3 regions of the Pseudocitrobacter sp. 73 genome follow, and region 2 is predicted to be linked to each of the others. Evidence: predicted binding sites of a transcription regulator. Region 2 holds the regulator's gene; each other region holds the start of a gene.
What was found. The regulator PurR, encoded in region 2, represses purine synthesis genes. The targets are predictions, from matches to a motif close to CANGCAAACGTTTGCNTG.
Positions count from the first base shown of each region.

Region 1: purM (phosphoribosylformylglycinamidine cyclo-ligase) is a predicted target of PurR. The motif match lies at 3,214-3,231, and genes of this name have one in related genera.
Region 3: tusA (sulfurtransferase TusA) is a predicted target of PurR. The motif match lies at 7,395-7,412, and genes of this name have one in related genera.

Region 1 covers NZ_VTZO01000004.1:4,246-14,166, reverse strand. The annotation lists gene upp (uracil phosphoribosyltransferase) at 1-485, opposite strand, end outside; gene F0Q32_RS02665 (6-phospho-beta-glucosidase) at 680-2,110, opposite strand; gene bglK (beta-glucoside kinase BglK) at 2,123-3,001, opposite strand; gene purM (phosphoribosylformylglycinamidine cyclo-ligase) at 3,288-4,325, shown strand; gene purN (phosphoribosylglycinamide formyltransferase) at 4,325-4,969, shown strand; gene ppk1 (polyphosphate kinase 1) at 5,176-7,236, shown strand; gene ppx (exopolyphosphatase) at 7,240-8,781, shown strand; gene F0Q32_RS02630 (EAL domain-containing protein) at 8,761-9,921, opposite strand, start outside.
Region 2 covers NZ_VTZO01000008.1:169,431-179,351, reverse strand. The annotation lists gene F0Q32_RS08095 (riboflavin synthase) at 1-38, shown strand, start outside; gene cfa (cyclopropane fatty acyl phospholipid synthase) at 72-1,220, opposite strand; gene punC (purine nucleoside transporter PunC) at 1,518-2,702, opposite strand; gene punR (DNA-binding transcriptional activator PunR) at 2,812-3,744, shown strand; gene purR (HTH-type transcriptional repressor PurR) at 3,741-4,766, opposite strand; gene F0Q32_RS08070 (YnhF family membrane protein) at 5,061-5,150, shown strand; gene F0Q32_RS08065 (MFS transporter) at 5,312-6,478, shown strand; gene sodB (superoxide dismutase [Fe]) at 6,517-7,098, opposite strand; gene F0Q32_RS08055 (C40 family peptidase) at 7,221-8,078, opposite strand; gene F0Q32_RS08050 (Grx4 family monothiol glutaredoxin) at 8,418-8,765, shown strand; gene rnt (ribonuclease T) at 8,841-9,485, opposite strand; gene gloA (lactoylglutathione lyase) at 9,590-9,921, opposite strand, start outside.
Region 3 covers NZ_VTZO01000016.1:48,590-58,510, forward strand. The annotation lists gene rbbA (ribosome-associated ATPase/putative transporter RbbA) at 1-893, shown strand, start outside; gene F0Q32_RS17540 (ABC transporter permease) at 893-2,017, shown strand; gene F0Q32_RS17545 (LysR family transcriptional regulator) at 2,093-2,953, opposite strand; gene F0Q32_RS17550 (phenolic acid decarboxylase) at 3,050-3,559, shown strand; gene F0Q32_RS17555 (AI-2E family transporter) at 3,563-4,612, opposite strand; gene F0Q32_RS17560 (MFS transporter) at 4,755-5,975, shown strand; gene F0Q32_RS17565 (DcrB family lipoprotein) at 5,976-6,533, opposite strand; gene F0Q32_RS17570 (7-cyano-7-deazaguanine/7-aminomethyl-7-deazaguanine transporter) at 6,607-7,272, opposite strand; gene tusA (sulfurtransferase TusA) at 7,472-7,717, shown strand; gene F0Q32_RS17580 (TRAP transporter substrate-binding protein) at 7,903-8,886, shown strand; gene F0Q32_RS17585 (TRAP transporter small permease) at 8,897-9,406, shown strand; gene F0Q32_RS17590 (TRAP transporter large permease) at 9,417-9,921, shown strand, end outside.

The DNA.
Region 1 (9,921 bases), on a different contig from region 2:
GCCGCAACCAGCACCAGCACTTTAATGCTGCTGCAGCCCGCTTTTTTCAGCAGGTCGATGGTAGCGATAACGGAACCGCCGGTTGCCAGCATCGGGTCAACGATCAGCGCCATACGCTCATCAATGTTGGAAACCAGTTTCTGGAAGTACGGTACCGGCTCCAGCGTCTCTTCGTCGCGGTACATACCCACTACGCTGATACGTGCGCTCGGAACATTTTCCAGCACGCCGTCCATCATGCCGAGGCCCGCACGCAGGATGGGCACAACGGTAATTTTCTTGCCTTTAATCTGGTCGATTTCTACCGGGCCGTTCCAGCCTTCGATAGTCACTTTTTCGGTTTCCAGATCGGCGGTAGCTTCATAGGTCAGTAAGCTGCCAACTTCGGAGGCGAGTTCACGGAAGCGTTTAGTACTGATATCGTTCTCGCGCATCAGGCCTAGCTTGTGTTTGACGAGTGGGTGTTTCACTTCCACAATCTTCATTCTCTTTCTCCTTTGAATAGGGCAGCCACAAAAAAAATCGACGGATTATACCGCCATTCTTTTCGCCAGCAACATTTTTTTACTTGATGCTGATCAAGCATAGGCGGGGTTGCAGTGAAGAGAGAAACGATTATCGGCGCAGACACGCGTTGTCAAAGGAAAGCGGCCAACCGGGGTTGACCGCTTAAAAGCAATTACAGCTTCTCGCCGTTAGAAGCGATCACCTCTTTATACCAGTTGAAGGATTTTTTACGGCTGCGCGCCAGCGTGCCGTTGCCTTCGTTATCTTTATCAACGTAGATAAAACCGTAGCGTTTTTTCATCTCGCCGGTGCCTGCGGAAACGAGGTCAATACAGCCCCATGGGGTGTAGCCCATCAGGTCAACGCCATCTTCCACAACCGCTTTTTTCATCTCGCTAATGTGCGCCGCGAGATAATCGATACGGTACTGGTCGTTCACCGTGCCATCGCTTTCCAGCACGTCGATTGCGCCAAAGCCATTTTCGACGATAAACAGCGGCAACTGATAGTGATCGTAGAACCAGTTCAGCGAGTAACGCAGTCCTACCGGGTCAATCTGCCAACCCCAGTCGGATTTTTGCACGTACGGGTTAGAAACCAGGCTGGTGGTTTCATCGTAATCAAGCTGCGGGTTATCGTCGGTCGCTTTGGTGGCAAACGACATGTAATAACTAAAACCGATGTAATCGACACAACCCTGGGTGAGCGCCTGTTTGTCTTCTTCGGTGATATCCAGTGCAAATCCGCGACGTTCGAAGTAGTTCAGCAAATGTTGTGGATATTTCCCGCGTACGTGCACATCGGTGAACCAGTAGCGGCGATGCATGGCGTTCATCGCCATCATCATGTCGCCAGGTGCGCAGGTCAGTGGATAGATAGGACACATGGCAATCATGCAGCCAATTTGCAGCGAAGGATTAATTTCACGCCCCGCTTTTACGGCCAGGGCGCTGGCCACCAGCTCATAGTGCGCCGCCTGATACATCACCGGCTCGCGATCTTCACCCGGCTGATATTTCAGCCCGGAGTTGGTGAACGGCGCAAAATCCTCATGGAAGTTGGCCTGGTTGTTGATCTCGTTAAAGGTCATCCAGTACTTCACTTTGTGCTGATAGCGCGCGAAAACGACCTGTGCAAAGCGTACGAAAAAGTCGATGAGTTTACGGTTACGCCAGCCGCCATATTCGGTGACGAGATGATACGGCATCTCGAAGTGCGATAGGGTGATCACCGGCTCAATGCCGAGCTTCAGGCACTCATCAAACAGAGAGTCATAGAACTGCAATCCGGCTTCATTCGGTTCCAGTTCGTCGCCTTTCGGAAAAATACGCGTCCAGGCGATAGAGGTCCGAAAACACGTGTAGCCCATTTCGGCAAACAGTTTGAGATCGTCTTTATAGCGATGATAGAAATCAATGGCTTCATGATTGGGGTAATTTTGGCCGGGCAATACGCCATCGGTGATTTCACGCGGCACGCCGTGCGCACCCGCCGTCATGACATCAGCCACGCTGATGCCCTTCCCGCCTTCCTGCCAGCCACCTTCCAGCTGATGCGCAGCCACCGCGCCGCCCCACAGAAATCCCGCTTTAAATCCAGACATAGCTTTCCCTCATTAAACAGTCGCGTTCTGTTGATTGAAATGGTAAACCGCGCCCAACAGCCCGGCGTCGTTGCCCTGGCTTGCCGCACACACGAAGTCGTCAATTCCGAACCAGCGCAGATGCTCACGCAGCAACGCCAGGAATCCGGGGCGCTCGATAATGCCGCCGCCAATAAAAATGGTTTCAGGATCGAAAAGATTGACCAGGTTATAGAGCCCGGTAGCGATGCCATTCAGGAAGTCATCGACCAGACGAAGCGCCGCGCGATCGCCTGCTTCACAGGCATCAAAAACCGCTTCGCCGGTGACGGCATCCAGCGGTTGCCCGAGGCTGTCCGCGTAGCGTTTACGCAGCACGCGCAGCGTACAGGTTGTATTCATGGTGTAATTCGTTACGTGACGCGAGCCCGGTCTGTCTGTAAACATGTAACCAAACTCGCCGGCGCGAAAACGCTTACCGAGAACCAGTTTGCCATTGCAGAAAATCGCGCCGCCAATACCGGTGCCGATAGTCAGCACCAGAAAATCATTCATCTTCTTAGCTTTACCTAGCCAGCGCTCCGCCAGTAGCACGCAGTTGGCGTCGTTTTCAACCGTTACGGGGCGTGATGTTTTCGCCTCCAGCCACGCTTTCATGGGGAAATTATCGAAGCGACGAATAGCGCCGCCCATTTCGATAAACCCGGTATGAGGATTAACGTAGCCCGGCGCACTGATAGCAATGCCCGTGCATTGAGGATGCGCAGCAACCCAGTCGAGCATAGCCTGCAAAATCTGGTCGCCGTCGCTGTCGAGGATGGTCGCTTTGCCTTTCTCTACAATCGAGCCCTGTGCGTCCACAACGCCCATTTTTAGCGCGGTGCCGCCAATATCAAATGCTGCAATGCTCATCGTTCTCATCCCTCCAGAATGGTAAAACGACACGCTGACTTCTCGTTTTCGCCAAAACAGAAACCGGTTTCAGTGGCATCATGTGCATTCAATGCAACTGATGCAAGGACAAAAATGTACCCGGTTTCATTTTCGTGAACGGTATCAAACTTGACCGCGTTCTCAGGCCGAACGGCAAAAATCCACGCCCTGAAAAATGGATGCATAATGGGCTCGCAAACGTTTGCTTAGACTGTTAGAATTGCGCCGATTTTTCTTGCTAACGCAAACGCGTGGAGACTTAGCAGTGACCGACAAAACCTCTCTCAGCTATAAAGATGCCGGTGTTGATATTGACGCAGGAAACGCTCTGGTTGACCGAATCAAGGGTACGGTGAAGAAAACCCGTCGCCCGGAAGTGATGGGTGGATTAGGTGGATTCGGCGCATTGTGCGCGCTGCCGCAAAAATATCGTGAACCGGTGCTGGTCTCTGGCACTGACGGCGTTGGCACCAAGCTGCGTCTGGCAATGGATTTAAAACGTCACGACACCATTGGTATCGACCTTGTCGCCATGTGTGTGAACGACCTTGTGGTTCAGGGTGCTGAGCCCCTGTTCTTCCTCGACTACTACGCCACCGGCAAACTGGACGTCGACACCGCGGCCAGCGTGATCAACGGCATCGCGGAAGGCTGTTTACAGTCTGGCTGCTCCCTGGTGGGCGGCGAAACGGCGGAAATGCCGGGCATGTACCACGGTGAAGATTACGATGTGGCAGGCTTCTGCGTCGGGGTGGTAGAAAAATCAGAAATCATCGATGGCTCAAAAGTCACCGACGGCGACGTGCTGATCGCGCTGGGCTCCAGCGGCCCGCACTCAAACGGCTATTCACTGGTGCGTAAAATCGTGGAAGTCAGCGGTTGCGACCCGGAAACCACACAGCTGGAAGGCAAGTCTCTGGCCGACCATCTGCTGGCGCCAACCCGCATCTACGTGAAATCGATTCTTGAACTGATCGAAAATGTCGACGTTCACGCCATCGCCCACCTTACCGGCGGCGGTTTCTGGGAAAATATCCCACGCGTACTGCCGGACAACACCCAGGCGGTGATTGACGAGTCCTCCTGGCAGTGGCCGGCCATCTTTAACTGGATGCAGGACGCAGGCAATGTCAGCCGCCATGAAATGTACCGCACCTTTAACTGTGGCGTGGGTATGGTGATTGCGCTGGCAGCCGATGAAGCGGATAAAGCCATCGCCCTGATGAACGAAAAAGGTGAAAACGCGTGGAAAATCGGCTATATCAAAGCCACTGATTCCGAACAGCGTGTGGTCATCGAATAATGAAAAATATCGTGGTGCTCGTTTCCGGTAACGGAAGCAACTTACAGGCCATTATCGACGCCTGTGCGCAGAAGAGAATAAAGGGCACCATTCGTGCGGTATTCAGCAATAAGGCCGACGCGTACGGCCTTCAGCGCGCCCTTGATGCCGGTATCCCGCAGCACGCGTTAACCGCCAGCCAGTACGCCAGCCGTGAAGCGTTTGACCGCGAGCTGATGCACGAAATCGACGCTTATGCGCCCGATGTCGTGGTGCTGGCAGGCTATATGCGTATTCTGAGCGCCGAGTTTGTCAGCCACTATCAGGGGCGTTTGCTGAATATCCACCCTTCCCTGCTGCCAAAATATCCCGGCCTCGATACCCATCGACAGGTGCTGGAAAACGGCGATGCTGTACACGGTACCTCGGTACACTTTGTCACCGAAGAACTGGACGGCGGGCCGGTAATTTTACAGGCGAAAGTCCCCGTGTTTGACGGTGACGACGAAGGCGATATTACCGCGCGCGTGCAGGCTCAGGAACATGCCATTTACCCACTGGTGGTGAGCTGGTTTGTTGACGGTCGGCTGGCCATGCGTGATAACAGCGCCTGGCTGGATGGCGTAAAACTGCCAGTCAGTGGTTATGCGTCTGAAGATGAGTAATCTTATTCACCGCAGTTTCCGCTGCGGTGATTTTAATACAATCAATCCTCCCACCAAAGCCGCCCGGCGAATAGTATTTTGGGCATGAATTTCCCTGCCACCGCTTAATAAGTGTCATACTCTTCTGGCACAGTTGGACATTCAACTGGAATGCTCGCCATAATAGCCAGGCCATAACGCGTGGATGGAACGGAGTGTAAGTAGTAATGGGTCAGGACAAACTGTATATCGAGAAAGAGCTAAGCTGGTTATCCTTCAATGAGCGGGTTCTCCAGGAAGCCGCGGATAAAAGCAATCCGCTGATTGAACGCATGCGTTTTCTGGGGATTTACTCCAATAATCTGGATGAATTCTACAAAGTGCGTTTCGCCGAACTGAAGCGGCGCATTATCATCAGCGAAGAACAGGGCACCACGGCCCACTCTCGTCATCTGTTGGGCAAGATCCAATCCCGCGTACTGAAAGCCGATCAGGAATTTGACGGTCTCTACAACGAACTGCTGCTGGAAATGGCGCGTAATCAGATCTTCCTGATTAACGAGCGTCAGCTGTCAGTGAATCAGCAAAGCTGGCTGCGTCATTACTTTAAACATCAGTTGCGTCAACACATTACCCCGATTCTGCTGAACCGGGAAACGGACCTGGTGCAGTTCCTGAAAGATGATTACACCTATCTGGCGGTGGAGATTATTCGCGGCAACGACACCAACTACGCGCTGCTGGAAATTCCGTCTGATAAGGTTCCCCGTTTTGTGAATCTGCCGCCGGAAACGCCGCGTCGTCGCAAACCAATGATCCTGCTGGATAACATTCTGCGTTACTGTCTGGATGACATCTTCAAAGGCTTCTTTGACTACGATGCCCTGAACGCCTACTCGATGAAGATGACTCGTGATGCCGAATACGATCTGGTTCACGAAATGGAATCGAGCCTGATGGAGCTGATGTCTTCCAGTCTGAAGCAACGTTTAACCGCCGAGCCGGTCCGTTTTGTCTATCAGCGCGATATGCCTGACGCGATGGTGGAAATGCTGCGTAAAAAGCTCACTATCTCCCGCTACGACTCCATCGTTCCGGGTGGGCGCTATCACAACTTTAAAGACTTTATTGGCTTCCCGAACGTCGGCAAAGCCAATCTGGTGAATAAACCGATGCCGCGTTTACGCCATATCTGGTTCGACAAATTCCGCAACGGTTTTGATGCCATTCGCGAACGCGATGTGCTGCTCTATTATCCGTATCACACGTTTGAGCACGTGCTGGAACTGCTGCGTCAGGCGTCATTCGACCCGAGCGTGCTGGCCATTAAAATCAACATTTACCGCGTGGCCAAAGATTCCCGCATCATCGACGCCATGATCCACGCTGCGCACAACGGCAAGAAAGTGACGGTAGTGGTGGAATTACAGGCGCGTTTTGATGAAGAGGCCAATATCCATTGGGCCAAGCGCCTGACGGAAGCGGGGGTTCACGTAATCTTCTCGGCACCGGGACTCAAAATTCACGCCAAACTGTTCCTTATTTCGCGTAAAGAAGGCGAGGATGTGGTGCGTTACGCCCATATCGGTACCGGGAACTTTAACGAGAAAACCGCACGCATTTATACCGACTATTCATTGCTGACCGCCGATGCGCGTATCACCAATGAAGTGCGTCGGGTGTTCAACTTTATTGAGAACCCGTATCGCCCGGTCACCTTCGATTACCTGATGGTGTCACCGCAAAACTCCCGCCGTCTGCTCTATGAGATGATTGACCGGGAAATCGCCAACGCGCAAAACGGCCAGAAAGCAGGCATTACGCTTAAACTGAACAATCTGGTTGATAAAGGCCTGGTCGACAGACTGTATGCCGCATCAGGCTCGGGCGTGCAGGTTAACCTGCTGATTCGTGGCATGTGTTCGCTGATCCCGGAACTGGAAGGGCTGAGCGATAATATTCGCGTTATCAGTATCGTTGACCGCTTCCTCGAACATGACCGGGTCTATATTTTTGAAAACGGCGGCGACAAGCAGGTTTATCTCTCTTCCGCCGACTGGATGACGCGTAACATTGACTACCGAATTGAAGTGGCGACGCCGCTGCTCGATCCGCGCCTGAAGCAGCGCATTCTCGATATTATCGAGATTCTGTTCAGCGACACGGTCAAAGCACGTTACATCGATAAAGAGCTGAGTAATCGCTATGTTCCACGTGGTAACCGCCGTAAGGTGCGGGCCCAGCAGGCGATCTACGACTATATAAAATCCCTTGAACAACCTGAATAACCTATGCCCATAAAAAGCAAAGCCCCTCGCCCGCAAGAATTTGCGGCGGTAGACCTTGGTTCGAACAGTTTTCATATGGTCATCGCCCGTGTAGTTGACGGCGCGATGCAGATAATCGGCCGCCTGAAGCAACGTGTGCATCTGGCTGATGGTCTGGATGAAAATAACATGCTTAGCGAAGAAGCGATGGAGCGTGGGTTAAGCTGCCTGGCGCTGTTTGCCGAACGTCTGCAAGGGTTCTCCCCTTCCAGCGTCTGTATCGTGGGTACACACTCACTGCGCCAGGCCGCGAACGCCACGGATTTTTTAACCCGAGCTGAAAAAGTGATCCCCTACCCGATTGAAATCATTTCGGGTAATGAAGAAGCGCGTCTGATTTTTATGGGCGTAGAGCACACCCAACCGGAAAAAGGCCGCAAACTGGTACTGGATATCGGCGGTGGTTCGACGGAACTGGTGATCGGCGAAGATTTCGAACCTAAACTGGTTGAGAGCCGTCGCATGGGATGCGTCAGCTTCGCACAGCAATTTTTCCCGGGCGGCGTGATTACCCGCGAAAGCTTCCAGCGCGCCCGTCTGGCGGCGGTACAAAAGCTAGAGACGCTCTCCTGGCAATATCGTATTCAGGGCTGGAATGTTGCGCTGGGCGCATCAGGCACGATAAAAGCCGCCCATGAAGTGCTGATCGAAATGGGTGAAAAGGATGGTTTCATTACCCCCGAACGCCTCGAGATGCTGGTGGAAGGCGTGCTGAAATGTAAGAACTTTTCGGCGCTAAGCCTACCGGGTCTTTCCGAAGAGCGCAAAAACGTGTTTGTTCCAGGGCTTGCGATTCTGTGCGGCGTGTTTGACTCACTGGCGATTAAAGAGCTGCGTTTGTCCGATGGCGCGCTACGCGAAGGCGTACTGTATGAAATGGAAGGCCGTTTCCGTCATCAGGATGTTCGTAGCCGTACCGCGCAAAGTCTGGCAAACCAGTACAACATTGACCGCGAGCAGGCACAGCGCGTGCTGGAAACCACCACGCATATGTATGAACAGTGGCTGGCGCAGAATCCGAAGCTGGGACACCCACAGCTGGCGGCTCTGCTACAATGGGCATCGTTGCTGCATGAAGTCGGACTGAATATAAATCACAGCGGTATGCATCGCCACTCCGCTTATATTCTGCAAAATAGCGACCTGCCGGGATTCAATCAGGAACAGCAATTACTTATGGCGACGCTGGTTCGCTATCATCGTAAAGGCATTAAGCTGGATGATCTTCCGCGCTTTACACTGTTCAAGAAAAAACAGTTCCTGCCGATGATTCAGTTACTGCGCCTTGGCGTGCTGCTGAATAATCAGCGTCAGGCCACCACTAAACCGCCGACGCTGACGCTGAAAACAGAGGCCCATCACTGGACGCTCTGTTTCCCGCACGGCTGGTTTAGCCAGAATGCGCTGGTCCTGCTCGATCTGGAAAAAGAGCAGGAATACTGGGAAGGCGTTTCCGGTTGGTTGTTAAAAATTACCGAAGAAAGTTCACCGGAAATCGCTGCCTGATTGCGGCAGTAGCGGTAAATGCTCCGTGGCCAGCTCCTCCAGAGGAGCTGGTTTGCCGATGCAATATCCCTGAAGGTAATCAATCCCCAGCGATATCGCTGCTTCACGAATCTCTTCATTTTCGACAAACTCCGCAACCACGCGCATGTTTTTCATCCGTGCCAGATGGCAAATGGAGGCGACAATTTGGTAGTCGAGGCTGCTGGTCGCGATATTGCGGATAAAGCTCCCATCTATTTTTAAGATATCGGCGCTGACGTTTTTCAGTCGCGCATAGCTCGCGTAACCGGTGCCAAAATCATCAATCGCCACGCGGCATCCCATATCCTGAAGCACTGCCAGCGTCTGACGAGCCTGCTCCGGGTTGCTCAGCGAATGGCTTTCCGTGACTTCAAAAATCAACTGCCAGGCTTCAATATTATATTTCGCCAGTAAATCAGCCACCTTCTGAGAAAAATCCAGCCCGCAGGCCGTCGACGGCGATAAATTAACCGACAAGCGCATTCCAGGATGATGTTCCCGATTGTTATCCATAAAACGCAATGTATGTTCCAGAACCCAAAGATCAATCCGCGATGCCATACCGAATTCATGGGCGACAGGCAGAAAATCATTGGGGGAGATCAGTTCCCCGTTATCACCAATCATCCTCAGCAGTACTTCATGATAATCATCGCCACGAACGCTGACGATTGGTTGTGCCATCAGACAAAAACGATCGTTCTCCAGCGCTTGCTGCACGCGTAGCATCATCGCCACTTTATCTTTTAACTCCTGCTGCAAATGAAGAGCGCCGCGCCGCTGAAGGTTTTCCGGCTGGTGAGAAATCAGTGACAAATCGGCTATGGTACTCAGCTCTCCCAGCAGCAGGGAAAGGTGTGAAACCGGCGAATGAATGTAGCAGTAGCTCATTCCGACCTGTGGCTGAAGCGGCATCCCGTTCCAGATATAGCGAAATTGCTTCACTCTGGCATCTACCCGCGCGATATGTTGCTGGTAGTCTTCAGTATTCAACCGCATTGCCAGATCGTGCCCAGAAAGCTGGTATACATCTTCCCCGGGCCGCAGTACCTCGCTCAGCCACTCTGCCAGTTTCTGTTTATAGTTTATGCGGAGCATCACGCCATAATGGCGGCCCAG
Region 2 (9,921 bases):
AAGCCGCAGCCATCGCAGCCGCGCAGCCTGAAGCCTAAAAAAATCCCCCGGCGGATGCCGGGGGAGATTAACTAGCGTGCGACGCGTAAACCGTGTTCTACGCCCCGCGAGAACACCACCTGCCAGAGATGAATGTCGCGTGCGCGAAACGCCCCCGCGCAGGCATTCAGATAATACGAAAACATTCTTTTGAAACGTTCCGAATAGTTGTCAGCGATTTCCGGCCAGCTTTCCAGAAAACGGTCATGCCAGGCCATGAGCGTGGTGTCGTAATCCGCGCCAAAGTTGTGCCAGTCTTCCATCACAAAATGGGGCTCGCTGGCATCCGCAATGTGGCGCACGGAGGGGAGGCAGCCGTTCGGGAAGATGTATTTATTGATCCACGGATCAACATTCAGGTCTGTACGTTTTGAACCGATAGTGTGTAGCAGGAATAACCCGTCTGGTTTGAGATTTCTGTCCACCACTGAGAAATAAGTAGCGTAGTTTTTCGGCCCGACGTGCTCAAACATGCCGACAGAAACGATACGGTCAAACTTATCGTTCAGGTCGCGATAGTCCTGGAGCAGAATAGTCACGTCTAACCCTTCACAACGCTGTTGCGCCATTTTTTGCTGCTCAGTAGAAATGGTTACGCCCACCACACTCACGCCGTAATGCTCGGCCATAAACTGCGCCAGCCCGCCCCAGCCGCAGCCAATATCCAGCACGCGCATACCGGGCTCAAGTTTCAGTTTCTGGCAAATCAAATTGAGCTTCGCCTGCTGGGCCTCTTCGAGTGTCTGGGCATCCTTCCAGTAGCCACAGGAGTACTGCATAAAGGGATCCAGCATGCGGCTGAAGAGATCGTTGCCAAGATCGTAATGCTCTTTACCGACCATCCAGGCACGTTTTTTACTTTGCAGATTAAACAGACGGGCCGCTGCGATTCGCAGCGTATCTTTCAGGTGGCGGGGAAGTTGATTTTCCAGTCCCGCGCGCAGGACTTTCTGGAAGAAAATATCCAGACGCTCGCATTCCCACCAACCGTCCATATAGCTTTCGCCTAACCCCAGGGAACCTTCCTGCAATACACGTTTAAAAAACTGGGGGTTTTTAACCTGCAAGTCTGCGGGGCGGTTGCCGTTGATTTCGATGCCTGCCCGGCTTAACAGTTCATTGGTGATGCGGTACCAGTCATCATTCGGTACGCTTACTTCTTCTATACACGATGAGCTCATAGCTTCTCCATCCCGACCCGGTGATCAGAACCTTAAAACAGCGTAGACGCTTTTTAGAGTTTGTGAGAAATCTCACGGAACTTCCGTGAGCCTGCTATCCGACGTAGCACAGAGGAAGGGAGATTACCCTTGCCGAAAAGACCATCCATGGAGAACCGGGAGGCGTCCTGCTCCCGTTAACAAGTAATAACTATCGTAATTATGTGATACCGATCCAGTATAGGACGCAAAATCTACTGATTCAATTAAATTTCTTAGCAAACTAACTACGAGTCAATAACATTGATATTCATGATGTTAGGCGCGTGAAGTTTCTTCAGCTGAATTTTCCTCTGCGCCAGCCTGCATCTTGTAGCCTATACCGGCGAGAACGACGGTGGCGACCATCACGCTGGTGGTGGCCAGCAGCGGGGCGGCAATCAGTGAAGAAACCACCAGGCTTGCCAGGAAGCAAAGACCTAATTGCAGCGTATTCTGTAATGCTGCCGCACGGCCTGTTGCCTGAGGGAACGGTCGCAGCGCGCGTGCTACCACAATCGGGTAAATCGCGCCGTTAGCCATTGCCATCACGCAGAATGGAATCAGCAGCGCGGTGAGCGAGACATGCGCGGTGAGGCCGACGCCCCAGGTGGCAAATACGCTGACAGCGTAAATCAACAGCAGCCATGGCAGCAGTTTTGCACCATCCCACTTTTGCAGTGCCGCGCGACAGCCATAACCACCGACGAGAAACGCAATGGTTTGTGGAACATAGCTCAATCCAATCACGGTCGGGCTATATCCCATCGCATTCAGAATAAACGGCGAGCCCGTCAACCAGGCGAAGAAGCTTGCCGAGCAGGCCGCATACACCAGGACGTTACCGCGATAATCGCGACTGTGTAACAGCTTCATAAATGTCAGCTTATCGCCACTGACCGCGACCTTTTTGTGAGCGGGTTTCAGGCGCAACGCGGGGATCATCAAAATCAGCGTGATGGCAAAGAGCGTTGCAAAGATAGCCTGCCACTCGAAGTGGTGCAGGATCCAGCTTCCCAGCAGCGGTGCCAGCGCAGGAGAAAGCCCGACCAGCGGCATAATGGTCGCGAAAATACGGTTAGTTCGCTGTGCCGGATAATAATCGGTCACCATCGCCTGCCAGGTTACCGCGGCGGCACATACGCCGACAGCCTGCACGAATCGCAGAATAAGCAGGGTGGTGGCATCACGTACCCACAACATTCCCAGACAAGCAAGGGCAAAAATCGTCAGGCCAATCAGCAGAACTGGCTTGCGTCCATAGCGATCTGAGAGTGGGCCCCACAGCAGCTGTGCCACGGCGAACCCGGCGAGGAACAAACTCAGGCTCGCGCTCACGGCGGCCGCCGGTGTTTGCAGATCGCGTTGAATCGCGGCAAAGGCCGGAAGATACATATCGGTGGCCAAAAAGCCCAATACGCTCAGGCCGGCCAGCCAGACTAAAAATCCTTTCCCAGGTTGCATAAAAACGCCTTTTTTGTACAGATGAGGAGGCTGAGAGTGTAGAGAGTGAAATCTGGCTTGTGAAACGCTAATATTTGCGTCTTGGTTTCAAAAATTTTGTAGGCAGAATATGTGGTCTGAATATTCACTGGAAGTTGTGGATGCGGTTGCGCGTAACGGAAGCTTTAGCGGCGCGGCAAATGAGCTGCATCGTGTGCCTTCTGCTATCAGCTATACGGTGCGTCAACTTGAGGAGTGGCTGGCTGTTCCGCTCTTCGAACGCCGTCATCGGGATGTGGAATTAACCCCGGCAGGGGCATGGTTTTTGAAGGAGGGACGCTCTGTTATCAAAAAAATGCAGATCACCCGTCAGCAGTGTCAACAGATAGCCAATGGCTGGCGAGGACAGCTGGCGATTGCGGTAGACAATATCGTAAAACCAGAGCGCACCCGACAAATGATTGTCGATTTTTATCGCCACTTCAGTGATGTAGAGCTGCTGGTGTATCAGGAAGTATTTAATGGCGTGTGGGATGCGCTGGCGGATGGGCGAGTTGAGTTAGCGATTGGCGCGACGCGCGCGATACCGGTTGGTGGTCGCTATGCGTTTCGGGATATGGGCATGCTGAGCTGGCAGTGCGTGGTAGCCCGTTCCCATCCACTGGCGCAAATGACAGGGCCACTCAGTGATGATGTGTTGCGCAACTGGCCGTCGCTGGTGCGTGAAGATACGTCACGTTCGTTACCTAAACGTACCACATGGTTGCTGGATAATCAGAAAAGGGTCGTGGTGCCTGACTGGGAATCGTCAGAAACCTGCTTATCCGCAGGGTTATGCGTTGGCATGGTGCCAGAGCATTTTGCGCGACCGAAGGTAGATAAAGGCGAATGGGTTGCTCTGGAACTGGAAAACCCGTTTCCCGATGCGGCCTGTTGTCTGACCTGGCAGCAAAACGACAGTTCACCGGCGCTAAGCTGGTTATTAGCCTATTTGGGGGACAGTGAAACGTTGAACAGTGAATGGTTGCGAACGCCCGCAGCGAGCGTTCGCAAAGAGGCTTAACGACGATAGTCGCGGAACGGGCCGTCGGCCACGGAGCGGCGTTCAATCAGGCGTGGGTGCACCTCGATGGACTGCGACTCTTCGCGTTTACTGACAATTCGGTCCATCAGCATGTTGAAGGCGGTTTCCCCGAGGGAATCCTTCGGCTGGTGGATGGTGGTCAGTGCTGGCGTAAAGAAACGCGAGTTGCGCACGTTGTCGTAACCAATCAGCGAGATATCCTGCGGCACGCGCAGCCCCATTTCGTCTGCGGCGCATAATGCGCCCATTGCCATGACATCGCCACCGCAGAAGATAGCGGTAGGGCGCGGATTCTGGGACAGAATTTGCTGCATTGCACGATAACCGGATTCCGGTTCAAAATCACCCTGAACAATCCAGTTTTCCGGCACCTTAATCATCATCTCTTCCATGGCTTTCATAAAGCCAGCCAGACGACCCGCACCCGTATTGCGCTCAAGTGGGCCTGGGATAACGCCAATTTCGCGATGCCCACGCTCCACCAGATAACGGCCGGCCATATAGCCGCCTTCGAAGGCGTTATCGATAACCGAATCGGTAAAGTCGGCTTTCGCTTCACCCCAGTCCATAACCACCATCGGAATATGACGGTACTCTTCCAGCATCTGCAGCAGTGGTTCCGGATATTCGGAACACATTACCAGCAGACCATCGACGCGTTTCTGCGCCATCATGGAGAGGTATGCGCGCTGTTTCTCAAGATTGTTCCACGCGTTGCCGAGGATCAGGGTATAGCCTTTCTGGAAGCAGTTTTTCTCAACAGCTTCAATAATTTCTGCAAAGTAGGCAGCTTCACTGCTGGTCGCCAACAAACCAATGGATTTGGTGTGATTGACCTTCAGGCTGCGGGCCACGGCGCTGGGAGAGTAGTGCAATTCTTTGATTGCCGCCCACACCGCTTCACGCGTCTCTTCGGCGACAAAACGCGTCTTGTTAATCACATGTGATACAGTTGTAGTGGAAACGTTTGCGCGCTTCGCTACATCTTTAATAGTTGCCATTCCATCTCACTCCAGACCCGGGCCTGCCCCTGATCGATTCAATACGAAAACGTTTGCCTTCACTCACCCTGGCGCAATGTTATGAATTGCGGTTCGCCGGGAAAACGACACAGGACGACAGGAGGGGGTCAATGGCCGATACACTTTTTAATAAGCGTCGAATTTTGTCTTATCTTTGACAAAAGTGGAAGCGCAAAATCGGTTATTGCGTGAAATCCGGGAAGATTTTTGCGAATAAGTGTGCAAAAATGACATAGCTCACTTTTGGTGTGGGGATAATAAGGAGAAAAATTGATGAGTACTGAACTGAAGATGTCAATTACCACTACGGTTATTACGCTGGCGCTGATCGTTGCTGCCGCGCTGACCGCCGTCCTGCATTAACCCATCCTAAAGGGAGAGACGGCTCTCCCTCTCTGCGATTGTTATCATTTCAGCAAAAATATTTTGCTGATTTGTTCACTTCTGTTTTTTTGTGATTGATGTCATGCTTTTGCATTCTGTTGTCACGCCGCCCTGCGTTAGCGGCAAATCGGAGTCAAAGCATGAAAGTGAATTATCCCTTACTGGCGTTAGCCGTAGGCGCATTCGGGATCGGCACCACCGAATTTTCGCCGATGGGGCTATTACCCGTTATTGCCAAAGGGGTTGATGTCTCGATTCCTGCCGCAGGTATGTTGATCAGCGCCTACGCCGTAGGTGTCATGGTTGGCGCGCCGCTGATGACGCTGCTGCTCTCACATCGCGCACGCCGCAACGCCTTAATTTTCCTGATGGCGATTTTTACCCTGGGTAATGTCCTTTCTGCCATCGCCCCGGATTACACCACACTGATGCTGTCGCGCATTATAACCAGCCTCAACCATGGCGCGTTCTTTGGTCTGGGATCTGTTGTTGCCGCAAGCGTGGTGCCAAAACATAAGCAAGCCAGCGCGGTAGCGACCATGTTTATGGGGTTGACCATCGCCAATATCGGCGGCGTTCCGGCGGCTACGTGGCTTGGGGAGACCATCGGCTGGCGCATGTCGTTCCTGGCGACGGCTGGGCTTGGCGTCATTGCCATTATCGGCCTGTGGTTGTCGCTGCCGAAGGGCGGGGCGGGCGAGAAACCGGACGTGAAACGTGAACTGTCGGTGCTGGTACGTCCACAGGTACTGTCTGCGTTACTCACGACTGTACTGGGCGCCGGGGCGATGTTCACGCTCTATACCTATATTTCTCCGGTTTTGCACACCATCACGCATGCGACACCTGCCTTTATCACATTAATGCTGGTGCTGATTGGCGTGGGCTTCTCAATCGGCAACTATCTTGGCGGTAAATTTGCCGACCGTTCGGTCAGCGGCACGTTGAAAGGTTTTCTGCTGCTGTTGATGCTGATTATGCTGGCGATCCCGTTCCTGGCGCGTACAGAAATCGGCGCGGCATTCAGTATGGTGGTGTGGGGTGCGGCGACCTTTGCGGTAGTGCCACCGTTGCAAATGCGCGTGATGCGTGTTGCGCATGAAGCGCCGGGGCTCTCTTCGTCGGTAAACATTGGCGCGTTTAATCTTGGTAATGCATTGGGTGCCGTAGCCGGTGGGGCGGTGATTTCAGGTGGACTGGGGTATAGCTTTGTGCCGGTGATGGGGGCGATTGTGGCAGGGGTTGCGCTAATGCTCGTCTTCTTTAGCAGCCGTTCACAGGGTGAAGAGGCCGTGGTCAGTCAGTAACAAAAACGCAGAAGGGAAAACCCTTCTGCGTCATTTCTTTATGCCGCCAGATTCTCAGCAACAAACTTCCAGTTTACCAGCGCCCAGAAGTGCTCCAGATAGCTCACGCGCGCATTGCGGTAATCAATGTAGTAAGCATGCTCCCACACATCTACCGTCAGCAGCGGTTTGGTATCGGTCGTCAACGGCGTACCCGCGTTAGAGGTAGAGACAATCGCCAGGCTGCCGTCGGCTTTTTTCACAAGCCAGGTCCAGCCAGAACCGAAGTTCTTCGCGGCTGCATCGCTGAACTGCGCTTTAAACTCAGCAAAGCTACCGAAAGAACGGTTGATGGCGTCTGCCACATCACCGGTCGGTTCGCCACCGGCGTTCGGTGCCAGGCAGTGCCAGTAGAAGGTGTGGTTCCAGACCTGCGCTGCGTTGTTAAACACGCCACCTTCAGAGGTGCGAATGATCTCTTCCAGCGATTTGCCTTCAAACGCCGTCCCTTTAACCATATTGTTCAGGTTGGTGACGTAAGTCTGGTGATGTTTTCCATAATGATATTCGAGCGTCTCGGCAGAAATGTGCGGTGCCAGAGCGTCTTTGGCATACGGTAATGCAGGTAATTCGAACGACATTGCTACTCTCCTTTTTATAGTTAATATCCTCAGTAACCCTGTACTGAGTGTGGTTAGAGTAGCAAATTAAAAGGTGTGATAAAAGAGAAGGTTACCCTGCCAGTAGCGTGGCAGGGCAGGGGTTAGCGGATGGTTTTCGGCGTCATCACGCGGCGTGCGCCGACGTAGTGGCGGTCCCAGTAGTCTTCACTGAGCGAGGTAATTTGAATGTCACGACCGGTACGCGGAGACTGAATAAACTTCCCGCCGCCGATATAGACGCCAACGTGATCGGCGGTGCCACGGCCACGCGTGCGGAAGAACACTAAATCGCCGCTCTCCAGCTCGCCACGGTCAATCGCACGGGCATCGCGCAGGTGGTACATTTCGTTAGCGGTACGTGGAATACGAAATTTCACCAGATCTTTATACGCGTAATAAACCAGACCACTGCAATCAAAACCGGTGCGCGGAGATGTTCCGCCCCAGCGATAGGGTTTGCCAATCTGGTCCATCAATTTATTCATCGCCGTTTTTTGTGCTTTCTGCACGCGCGCCTTATGCGCTTCGGCGATAGTTAACGGTTTGTTCTCTACCGTGCTGGTGGTACAGGTTTTCTTATGCCCTTTACGGACCACGCATTTGGTGGTGACGTTTGTCGCTGCGGTTTTCATCGCGCTGCTTTTGCTACGGCGGGTAGAAGCCGTCTTCGTGGTGCTGGCTGTGCGCGCAGTGCGGGATGATTTGCTGGCGGTAGAGGCGGTTTTTTTACTTGCCGTCGCCTTAGTGGTGGTTTTTTTGCTGGTTGAGGCGGTGGACTTCTTCTTGCTGCTGCTTTTGCTGACGGTATTTTTCTTCTTCCGTTCGCTTCCCTTGGCGGAATGCGATTTTTGCGCCGCCGTGGCTTTCGTGTGACCGGAAGCGTGCGAGAGCGGCGAGAATGTCAATGATGAAAACAGCAAAGCACAGAGCGTGATCGACATTTTTTTTATTCGCGCCACTGAGCAATCCTCTGAGAATGAAGGCATTAAATTCATGCCTGGGTATGATTTACAAAACTCATCAATTCTAATCCATATAAACCAATAATGTTAATAGCGATTTTGTATCTAAAAGAGTGTTTCGTTAGCAAGTGCAAAAAAAAACGGCAATTGAAATACAATCAGCTAAAAAATGCACAGATTTTTTGTCAGTGTGCTGTTAAAGTGACATTTTGAAAGCATGTTCTGCACTCAGCGGGTAAAAGAGTAAAGAGTGAATAAAATGTTATTTTCCGTCTGAGGTCTGAAACGCTACAATGTCAGACTACATGTGGTATTCGAAGTTAAGGAAGTAAGACAATGAGCACAACTGTTGAAACAATCCAACGTCAGATCGCTGAGAACCCCATCCTGCTGTACATGAAGGGTTCCCCGAAACTGCCAAGCTGCGGTTTTTCCGCACAAGCTGTCCAGGCGCTCTCTGCCTGTGGCGAACGTTTTGCATACGTAGATATTCTGCAAAACCCGGAAATTCGCGCTGAACTGCCGAAATACGCGAACTGGCCGACCTTCCCGCAGCTGTGGGTTGATGGCGAGCTGGTTGGCGGCTGCGACATCATCATCGAGATGTACCAGCGCGGTGAATTGCAGCAGTTGATTAAAGAAACGGCGGCAAAATATAAAGAAGAAGAGCCGAAAGCGGAGTGATTCGCAGGCGGTTACCGTGTTAACCGCCTTCCGGCAAAAAAAAGCGACCTGAAACGGTCGCTTTTTTTATGTGATTTATTCCGAAGTAAGGGGTAGCGGCCAGCCGCCCAGACGTTTCCAGCGGTTGACGATTTCGCAAAAGAGCTGCGCCGTCTGTTCCGTATCGTACAGCGCGGAGTGCGCCTGCTCGCCATCAAAGACCATTCCAGCCGCAATACAGGCTTTCGACAGAACGGTTTGCCCCAGCGCCAGCCCGCTCAGCGCAGCGGTATCGAAAGTCACGAAAGGGTGGAACGGATTGCGTTTCAGATTCGCGCGCTCGGCGGCGGCCATCATGAAGCTGTGATCGAAGGTGGCGTTATGCGCGACCATAATGGCACGGTTGCAGCCCGCGTCTTTCAGCCCTTTGCGCACCATTTTGAATATGGCATGCAGCGCGTCATGTTCGCTTACGGCGCCACGTTCAGGGTCAGTCGGATCAATACCGTTAAACGCCAGTGCTTCCGGTTGCAGATTCGCACCCTCAAACGGCTCAACATGGAAATGTGCAGTGGTGTCCGGCATCAACCAGCCATCTTCATCCATTTTCAACGTGATCGCTGCGATTTCGAGCAGAGCATCAGTTTTGGCGTTGAATCCGGCGGTTTCAACATCAATCACCACGGGATAAAAACCACGAAAACGGTCGCACAGACCATTCAGTTGCGCATTGTCGGACATTAGAATCTCTTAACCTGAAAAAAGTAGCGCGCATTATGGCAAATTTTGCCAGGGGATGCAGTAAAAGCGGATAAAAGAACGGGCGCCGTAGCGCCCGTGGGGAATCAGTTGCCAAGGCCTTTGCCGGCGTCTTTTTCTTCAATCAGTTCGATTTTATAACCGTCCGGATCTTCAACGAAGGCGATAACCGTGGTGCCGCCTTTTACCGGGCCGGCTTCACGGGTAACGTTGCCGCCGTTGTGGCGAATACGCTCACAGGCTTCCGCGGCGTTGTCGACGCTCAGGGCGATATGACCATAAGCATTGCCGAGGTCGTATTTATCGACGCCCCAGTTATAGGTCAACTCAATCACGGCTTCGTCTTTTTCGTCACCGTAGCCGACGAAGGCGAGTGAGTATTTGTATTCGGTGTTTTCACTGGTACGCAGCAGTTTCA
Region 3 (9,921 bases), on a different contig from region 2:
AGCCGCCGCTCACCAGTTATGACGAGCTGGATAAACGAATGCGGGCAGGCGACGTTGCGGTGGAGATCGAAATTCCGCCCAACTTTGGTCGTGATATTGCACGCGGTACGCCGGTGAAAATCGGTGTCTGGGTGGATGGTGCGATGCCGAGTCGGGCGGAAACGGTGCAGGGTTACGTGCAGGCGATGCACCAGACCTGGCTACAGGACGTCGCCAGCCGCCAGCCGACGTCAAATGCGCAGAACGGCCTGATGACCATCGAAACCCGCTATCGCTATAACCCGGATGTAAAAAGTCTTCCGGCGATTGTGCCTGCGGTTATTCCATTACTGCTGATGATGATCCCTTCAATGCTCAGCGCGTTAAGCGTGGTGCGTGAAAAAGAGCTGGGGTCGATCATCAACCTCTACGTTACGCCGACGACACGAAGCGAATTCCTGCTCGGCAAGCAGTTGCCTTATATCGCGCTGGGAATGCTCAACTTCTTCCTGCTATGCGCGTTGTCGGTGTTTATGTTTGGCGTTGAACACAAAGGCAGTTTCCTCACCCTGACCCTGGCGGCGCTGCTGTATGTCACCATCGCGACCGGAATGGGACTGCTGATTTCCACCTTTATGAAAAGCCAGATCGCCGCCATATTTGGTACCTCGATCATTACGCTGATCCCGGCGACGCAGTTCTCCGGGATGATCGATCCGGTGGCATCGCTGGAAGGGCCGGGGCGGTGGATCGGCGAGATCTACCCGACCAGCCATTTCCTGACCATCGCGCGCGGGACGTTTTCGAAGGCGCTGGATCTGGGCGATCTCTGGCCGCTGTTCATTCCGCTGCTGATTGCTGTGCCGCTGGTGATTGGCCTGAGCGTGCTGCTGCTGAAAAAACAGGAGGGATGATGCGCCGATTACGCAATATTTATAACCTGGGCATCAAGGAGCTGCGCAGCCTGCTGGGCGATAAAGCGATGCTGGCACTGATTGTGTTTGCGTTTACGCTGTCGGTTTATTCGTCGGCAACGGTCACGCCGGGGTCGCTGCATCTGGCGCCTATCGCTATCGCGGATATGGACCAGTCGCAGCTTTCTAACCGTATTGTGAACAGCTTTTACCGCCCGTGGTTTCTGCCGCCGGAGATGATCACTGCCGATGAAATGGACGCCGGGCTGGATGCCGGGCGCTATACCTTCGCGGTGAACATCCCGCCCAATTTTCAGCGTGATGTGCTGGCCGGGCGTCAGCCGGATATTCAGGTGAACGTCGATGCCACGCGCATGAGCCAGGCGTTTACCGGCAACAGCTACATCCAGAGCATTATCAACGGCGAGGTGAACAGTTTTGTCGCGCGCTACCGTGATAACAGCGAGCCGCTGGTGGCGCTGGAAACACGGATGCGTTTTAACCCGAACCTTGAGCCTGCGTGGTTCGGTGGGGTGATGGCGATTATCAACAACATCACTATGCTGGCGATTGTGCTGACGGGCTCGGCGCTGATCCGCGAGCGCGAGCACGGCACCGTAGAGCATTTGCTGGTGATGCCCATTACGCCGTTTGAAATCATGATGGCTAAGGTGTGGTCGATGGGACTGGTGGTGCTGGTGGTGTCCGGGCTGTCGCTGGTGCTGATGGTGCAGGGCGTGCTGGGCGTGCCGATTGAAGGTTCGATCCCGTTGTTTATGCTCGGCGTGGCGTTGAGTCTGTTTGCCACTACGTCTATCGGGATTTTTATGGGCACGGTCGCGCGCTCAATGCCACAGCTGGGGCTGCTGATGATTCTGGTGCTGTTGCCGCTACAGATGCTCTCCGGCGGCTCAACGCCGCGCGAGAGCATGCCGCAAATGGTGCAGGACATTATGTTGTCGATGCCGACGACCCATTTTGTCAGTCTGGCGCAGGCGATTCTTTATCGCGGGGCCGGGTTTGATATTGTCTGGCCGCAGTTTGTCACGCTGCTGGCGATTGGCGGGGTGTTTTTTATGATTGCCCTGCTGCGGTTCCGGAAAACGATTGGGACAATGGCGTAGCCTGGCGTAGCCTGGCGTAGCCTGGGGTTGCCGGATGGCGCTTTGCTTATCCGGCATTTCCCTGCACCGCGTTCCCTACCCCTCGCTAAACAACCGCAACAGCGTCTCAACCTGCTCATCCAGCGGGGCGAGATCCTGCTTCACGATCAAATGCAGCGGCGTGGCGCGCCGCGCGCCGTGATGCAACGGTAAAGGCTTCAACACACCCTGTTCCAGCAACCGCTGTATACGCTCTTCCGGTAACCAGCCGTAGCCCACCTGATACATCACCGCATCAATCGCTGCATCAATGGTCGAAAAGGTCCACGCATCGTTGCCCGGCTGGCGAGCGTTGTCATGATCGGCGATGCGCACCAGCGGCCAGTTACGCAGCATCTCATCGCTAAACGGTGCATCCTGATGAAACAGCGGGTGGTCGCGGTGGGCAACGGCAACAAAATCGATATTCATCAGCCATTCGCCGCGCCCGGTAATGTCCTGGCGTCGCGTCAGCACCATTACATCCGCTTCCGCCTGCATGGCGTCGCTGTCGGTGCTGTTCTCCAGCACTTCCGTCAGTCGTACCTGCGTTTGCGGGTAATGCTGCTGAAACTGGCGCAAAATCGCAAACAGCCGCTTGCGCGGGAAGATGCTGTCCACCACTAAATCCAGTCGCGTGCGCATGCCGTCGCGCAGCGTGGCGGCGCGGGTTTCGACCCGGGCGAAGGCTTTCAGTAGCGGTTTCACCTGACTGAGTAACAGTTCCCCGGCGGGTGTCAGTACCGCGCGGCGGCCTTCCGGCACCAGCAGCGCAACACCTAATCGTTCCTGCAATAGTGACAAGTTATAGCTAACCGATGACTGGCTACGGTTGGTCTCTTCTGCCGCTTTGGCAAAGCTGCCGAGCTCCACCACTTTTTCCAGTAGCGCCCATTGTTCCAGGGTGGTCTTGTGCATGATTGATTTAAAATTTAGATGAATTTAATTCAAACATAGCGTTATTCATTCAGTTTTTAAAGCAATAAGATAACTCCATCGAAAAGAGGAGAACGAATTATGAGCAGCTTTGATAAAAATGATTTGAGCGGTTTTATCGGTAAACATCTGGTTTATACCTACGATAACGGCTGGAACTACGAGATTTACGTCAAAAACGCCAACACCCTTGATTACCGCATTCACAGCGGTCTGGTGGGGAATCGTTGGGTGAAAGATCAGCAGGCGTACATCGTGCGTGTTGGGGAAAGTATCTACAAAATTTCATGGACTGAACCGACCGGTACTGACGTCAGCCTGATTGTGAACCTGGGCGACAAACTGTTCCACGGCACTATCTTCTTCCCACGCTGGATAATGAATAACCCGGAAAAAACCGTCTGCTTCCAGAACGATCACATTCCGCTGATGAATTCATATCGTGATGCAGGCCCGGCTTACCCAACCGAAGTGATTGATGAGTTCGCGACCATTACTTTTGTACGCGACTGCGGCCCGGACGATGACACGGTCATCGCCTGCGCCGCCAGTGAACTGCCAAAAGATTTCCCGGCAAACCTGCGCTAAACATTAGCCCGGCAGGCGGCTTTTGGGCCGCCCCGGGCCAAGCAGTATCGCCAGTTTGCTGCCGCCTTTCGTGGTTTCCATCCAGATTTTACAGACGCTGGTCAGCGGCACCGACAGCAACATGCCCACCGGCCCCAGCAGCCATCCCCATATCAGCAACGACAAGAACACCACCAGCGTCGACATCCCCAGACGATGCCCCATCACGCGTGGCTCCAGAATATTGCCCAGCACCATGTGCACCACCAGGAACAGCGCGCCGACCATCAAACATTCGTAATAGCCATTAAACAGCAGCGCCTGAATCATCGGCGGAATGGCGGATATCACCGAGCCAATGTTGGGAATGTAGTTCAGCAAAAACGCCAGCACGCCCCACATCAGCGCGAACTGCACGTCGAGCAGCAGCAAGCCAAGCCAGACAATCACGCCGGTCATGAGACTAATAAACGTTTTGAGCGCCAGATAATGTGAGACCCCTTTTAATGCGCGGTGAAGCCCGGCGATATGCACTTGCGGATTCACAAGGGCAAAACGCAGTTTATAGGGCACGTGGCGGGCTTCGAAAAGCATAAACACCACGGTCATAATCAGCAGCACAATGCTGGTCATCGCCCCGGATAGCTGGGTCATTAAGGTAGTCGCCAGGGTCATCACTTTATCGGAATCCATTCGCTGGAGTAATCTTTCCGGCGAAACGTGCAGATGCAGAAATGGCAGCATCTCCTGCAACTCGATAAATTTGCGGGTGAGCTCTTTGTTGTAGCTCGGCATCAGGGCAATGAAGTCATTGATCGATGAAGCGAGCACGGCCATCAGTGCCGTCAGGAAGAAGAGCATCACTATCATCACAATGGTGATGGCGAGCGCGCGGGAAAATCCCCGACGCATAAACCACCTTACCAGCGGGTTAAGCACAATGGCGAAAAAGAGCGCCAGCAGTAACTGGACGATAATATCGGCGGCGGCATGAATACCGGCCAGGATCACCACCAGGGCGGCGAGTTTGAGTAAAATATGCAGGCCCGCTTTATCAGGCTGTGGGGAGGTCATATCGAATTCCTTTTGATCGTTCGCACTTAAGTGTAGTGCGAAGCGGCAAGCGTATTATCTGAAAGTGCGCGGCGCAAAAGCGCGACTTCAATTTCAGCGCATGCAATAATGAAAACATCGTTTTAAAATTCGGATGTTTGTCATGCCAGACGCCGCAGATGGGGCGCAACTCAGCGGTTTTCGCCTCAATTTACGCATCGTTTCCGTCGTTATTTTCAACTTCGCCAGCTATCTCACCATCGGCCTGCCGCTCGCGGTGCTGCCGGGCTATGTCCATGATGTCATGGGGTTTAGCGCCTTCTGGGCGGGTCTGGTTATCAGCCTGCAATACTTCGCAACGCTGTTAAGTCGCCCGCATGCCGGGCGCTATGCCGACCAGCTCGGGCCGAAGAAAATCGTGGTGTTTGGTCTGTGCGGCTGTTTTCTCAGTGGCCTGAGTTATTTACTGGCGGCGATGGGCGGCGGCTGGCCGATGGTAAGTCTGGTGCTGTTGTGTCTGGGGCGCGTGATTCTGGGGATTGGACAAAGCTTTGCCGGAACGGGCTCTACGCTGTGGGGCGTCGGCGTGGTGGGCTCGCTGCATATCGGGCGGGTGATTTCCTGGAACGGCATCGTGACTTACGGCGCAATGGCGATGGGCGCGCCGCTCGGCGTGCTCTGTTATCAGTACGGTGGCCTGCATGGGCTGGCGTTGGTGATTATGGCGGTTGCCGCGCTGGCGGTGATTTGCGCGCTGCCGCGTGCGGAAGTGAAAGCGGCGAAGGGCAAAGTGATGTCGTTTCGCGCGGTGCTCGGTCGCGTCTGGCCCTACGGCATGGCGCTGGCACTGGCCTCGGCGGGCTTCGGCGTAATCGCCACCTTCATTACGTTGTTTTACGACGCCAAAGGCTGGGACGGCGCAGCGTTCGCACTCACGCTCTTTAGCTGCGCGTTCGTCGGCACGCGTCTGCTGTTCCCCAACGGGATCAACCGTCTGGGTGGGCTGAACGTGGCGATGATCTGTTTTTCGGTTGAGATTATCGGCCTGTTACTGGTGGGCATCGCCGACACGCCGCTGATGGCGAAAATCGGTACCTTCCTTGCGGGAGCAGGCTTCTCGCTGGTATTCCCGGCGCTGGGCGTAGTGGCAGTGAAGGCCGTGCCGCAGCAAAACCAGGGTTCCGCGCTGGCCACCTATACGGTGTTTATGGATTTATCTCTCGGGATTACCGGGCCGCTCGCCGGGCTGATGATGGCGTGGATGGGCGTATCGACGATTTACCTGGCTGCCGCCGGGCTGGTGGCAATTGCGCTGCTGCTGGGGTGGCGGCTAAAAAAAAGGCCTCCGGTTGAACAACCGAAGGCCGGGTCGTCATCAGACTAATTAGTTGATAACGATAGTATTGATGATGTTCTCAGCGGCAGTCTGCGCCTGCTGCTGATTATCTGCCGGCAGGGTAACCTGCATCGTCAGCAGCTTGCCATCAATTTTGCCGAGGATAACGGAAGAGTACGCGGTCTGGCCTTTAGCAGAGATGATGCTGTCCAGCTGTTGCAGCGTGTGGCCTTTCACCTCAATGGATTTATTGGTCACGACCTGCAACTGCGGGTCGCGGCTACGCTGCTGTTCTTCCAGACGTTTCGCCATTACGCCGAGGTCTTCATCGGTGTTGTCGCCCACGATAACGATCACGGCTTTCTGCCCGGTCGCATCGGAGTAGACGTGCATATTGTTGCTCTGGGTGCCCATTTTTCCGCTCTGGTCGGTCATGTCTGCGGGTAATGAGAAGCTCAGCTTGCCATCCAGCAGATTAATCGGCTGCCCGGAGGCGTTGCTCTCTGCCGCCGCACCCTGTGCCGGAGCTTTGGTATCGCTGTTGTCACAGGCTGCCAGCCCAACAACCAGCAGGCCAATACCAACGTATTTCACCAATTTGCGCATTGACTTCTTCCTTTCGATAAACGGCCATTAACGGCTCATTCACCCATCTTATCACAACTCGGAAAACGAACCTTTAACCTGGCTGCATTGCTGACAAATCAGATTTGTCTGCCAGCCGTTTCATCAGCATATTCAGCAGTAAGCCGTACATCGGCAGGAAGAAGATGATGCTGATCAGCACTTTAAAGCAGTAATCGACCAGGGCGATTTCCACCCAGTGCTGTGCCATAAACGGGTCGGTGCTGCGCCAGAAGGCGATGAAGAAGAAGGCCAGCGTGTCGCTGATGTTGCCAAACAGCGTCGAGGCCGTCGGCGCAAGCCACCAGTGACGGCTTTGGCGCAGGCGGTTAAAGACGTGAACGTCGAGGATCTGCCCCAGCGCGTAGGCCATAAAGCTGGCGGCGGCGATACGGGCGACAAACAGGTTGAAGTTCGCCAGCGCGCCAAAGCCCTGCCATTCACCCATATAGAAAAGTGATGAAACAGCATAGGAGACCATCAGCGCGGGGATCATCACCGCGAAGACAATGCGTCGAGCCAGCGGCGCGCCGAAGATGCGCACGGTGAGGTCAGTCGCGAGGAAAATAAACGGAAAGCTGAACGCGCCCCAGGTGGTGTGGAAGCCAAAAACAGAAACGGGCAACTGCACCAGATAGTTACTGGAAATAATAACCAGCAAATGGAATAGCGATAGCCAAACCAGCGCGTGCTTGCGCTGTACGGATGTAAAGGGAGTCATATTGTACCTTTTTATAGATTGGGGTGAGGGAACCCAATAAAACTGTTCGTATTCTTATCGTTACCTGCGCGATAAGGGAGCGAATGATACTGCTTCCGCACGGCATTGCAATGGTTGTTTTTCACGCAATCGTTAACCTGACTTGCGTCACAGAAATCACGGCGTAAACTAAGGCCGATTTTTCTACGGTGAGACCACAATGACCGATCTGTTCGCCAGCCCAAACCACACTTTAGATGCCCTTGGCCTTCGTTGCCCGGAGCCGGTAATGATGGTGCGCAAAACTGTGCGCACGATGCCCGTGGGCGAAACGCTGCTGATTATTGCCGACGACCCGGCAACCACCCGCGATATTCCCGGTTTCTGCACGTTCATGGAACATGAACTGATTGCTAAAGAGACCGACGCTCTGCCATATCGCTACCTGCTGCGTAAAAGCCATTAGTTTTTGTCAGGGCAGATTCTGTGATCTGCCCTGAAATATCGTTATCACATCGTTAAAATCGCGTTTCGGAATTGTTTCTTTTGTGAGTTATCTCACCGCCCACCTCGCACTTCCCGTCTAGCTTTTAAGCGGAAAACTAAAACAACGTTTTATCTCTTACCGCAAAATACCGCTGGAGCTGACCGATGAAGATGACTGTTAAGCCATTCGTGGCCGCTTTGTGCCTTTCAACCGCCACTCTCCTGTTTACCTCTTACGCCTCGGCGCAGGTGATAAAAGCTGCAGATGTTCACCCCGAAGGCTACCCGAACGTGGTGGCCGTGCAGCATATGGGGGAGAAACTCAAACAACAAACCGGTGACAAGCTGGAGATTAAAGTCTTTCCCGGCGGCGTGCTGGGCGATGAAAAGCAGATGATTGAGCAGGCGCAGATGGGGGCAATCGACATGATCCGCGTATCGATGGCCCCGGTCGCGGCGATTTTGCCCGATATCGAAGTCTTCACGCTGCCCTACGTTTTTCGCGATGAAGATCATATGCATAAAGTGATAGACGGCGACATCGGCAAGCAGATTGGCGACAAGCTCACCAACAATCCGAAATCGCGACTGGTTTTCCTCGGCTGGATGGACTCCGGCACGCGTAATCTCATCACCAAAGAACCGGTGCTCAAAGCGGACGATCTCAAGGGCATGAAGATCCGTGTGCAGGGCAGCCCGGTGGCGCTGGCGACACTCAAAGATATGGGCGCGAACTCGGTGGCGATGGGTGTGAGTGAGGTATACAGCGGCCTGCAAACGGGCGTGATTGACGGTGCGGAGAATAATCCACCAACGTTTATCGCCCATAACTACCTGCCTGTCGCTAAAAACTACACCCTGAGCGGCCACTTTATCACCCCGGAAATGCTGCTCTACTCGAAAGTGAAGTGGGACAAACTGAGCCCGGAGGATCAGCAAAAAATCATCACCCTGGCCCATGAAGCTCAGATGGAGCAGCGCGCGCTGTGGAAAGCGTACAACGAGCAGGCGCTGGCGAAGATGAAAGCGGGCGGCGTGCAGTTCCACGAAATCGACAAAACCTTCTTTGTTCAGGCCACGGAACCGGTGCGTAAAGCGTACGGCGAAAAGCATCAGGACCTGATGAAAGCCATTGCTGATGTCCAGTAGCGGAGGCCCTATGTCAGAGCGTTTTTCGCGAGCGATGGATCGGCTCTATATGCTGGCGATGTGGGTTGCCGGACTTTCACTGCTGCTGATGACGGTTGTCATTCCGGTGGGGATTTTCTCTCGTTATGTGCTCAACCGGGGCGAATCCTGGCCGGAGCCGATAGCCATTATCTGCATGGTGACGTTCACCTTTATCGGCGCGGCGGTGGGTTATCGCGCCGGGTCGCATATCGCGGTCAACATGCTCACCGACCGACTGCCCGCTACGCTGCAGAAAGCGGCGGCGCGGCTGGTGGACTTATTGATGCTGGTCGTGACCGCCATCATGTTCTGGTACAGCCTTTGGCTCTGTGTCGAGTTGTGGGAGCAGCCCGTTGCGGAATTCCCGGTAATGACTTCCGGCGAGAGCTATCTGCCGCTGCCTGTAGGTTCTGCGGTGCTGATTCTGTTTGTGATTGAGCGTCTGCTGTTCGGTTCGCAGGAACACCGCCCGGTGGTGCTCATCGGTAACCACGGTTAAGAGGTGAAAGATGGATGCGTTTATTTTGCTTTTCACCCTCGCCATTTTGTTGGCCGTGGGGATGCCCGTCGCGTTCGCGGTGGGCTTAAGCGCCGTTGCCGGCGCGCTGTGGATTGACCTGCCGCTGGAGGCGTTGATGATCCAGATAACCAGCGGGGTGAACAAGTTTACCCTGCTGGCGATCCCGTTCTTTATTCTGGCGGGAGCGATTATGGCTGAGGGGGGTATCGCCCGGCGGTTGGTCAATTTCGCCTATCTGTTCGTGGGCTTTATTCGCGGCGGGCTATCGCTGGTGAACATTGTCGCCTCGACCTTTTTCGGTGCGATTTCTGGTTCATCGGTGGCGGATACGGCGTCTATTGGCAGCGTGATGATCCCGGAGATGGAGAAAAAGGGCTATCCACGCGAATACGCGGCGGCGGTGACGGCAAGCGGTTCGGTGCAGGCGATTCTGATTCCACCCAGCCATAACTCGGTGATTTACTCGCTGGCGGCGGGCGGTACGGTCTCTATCG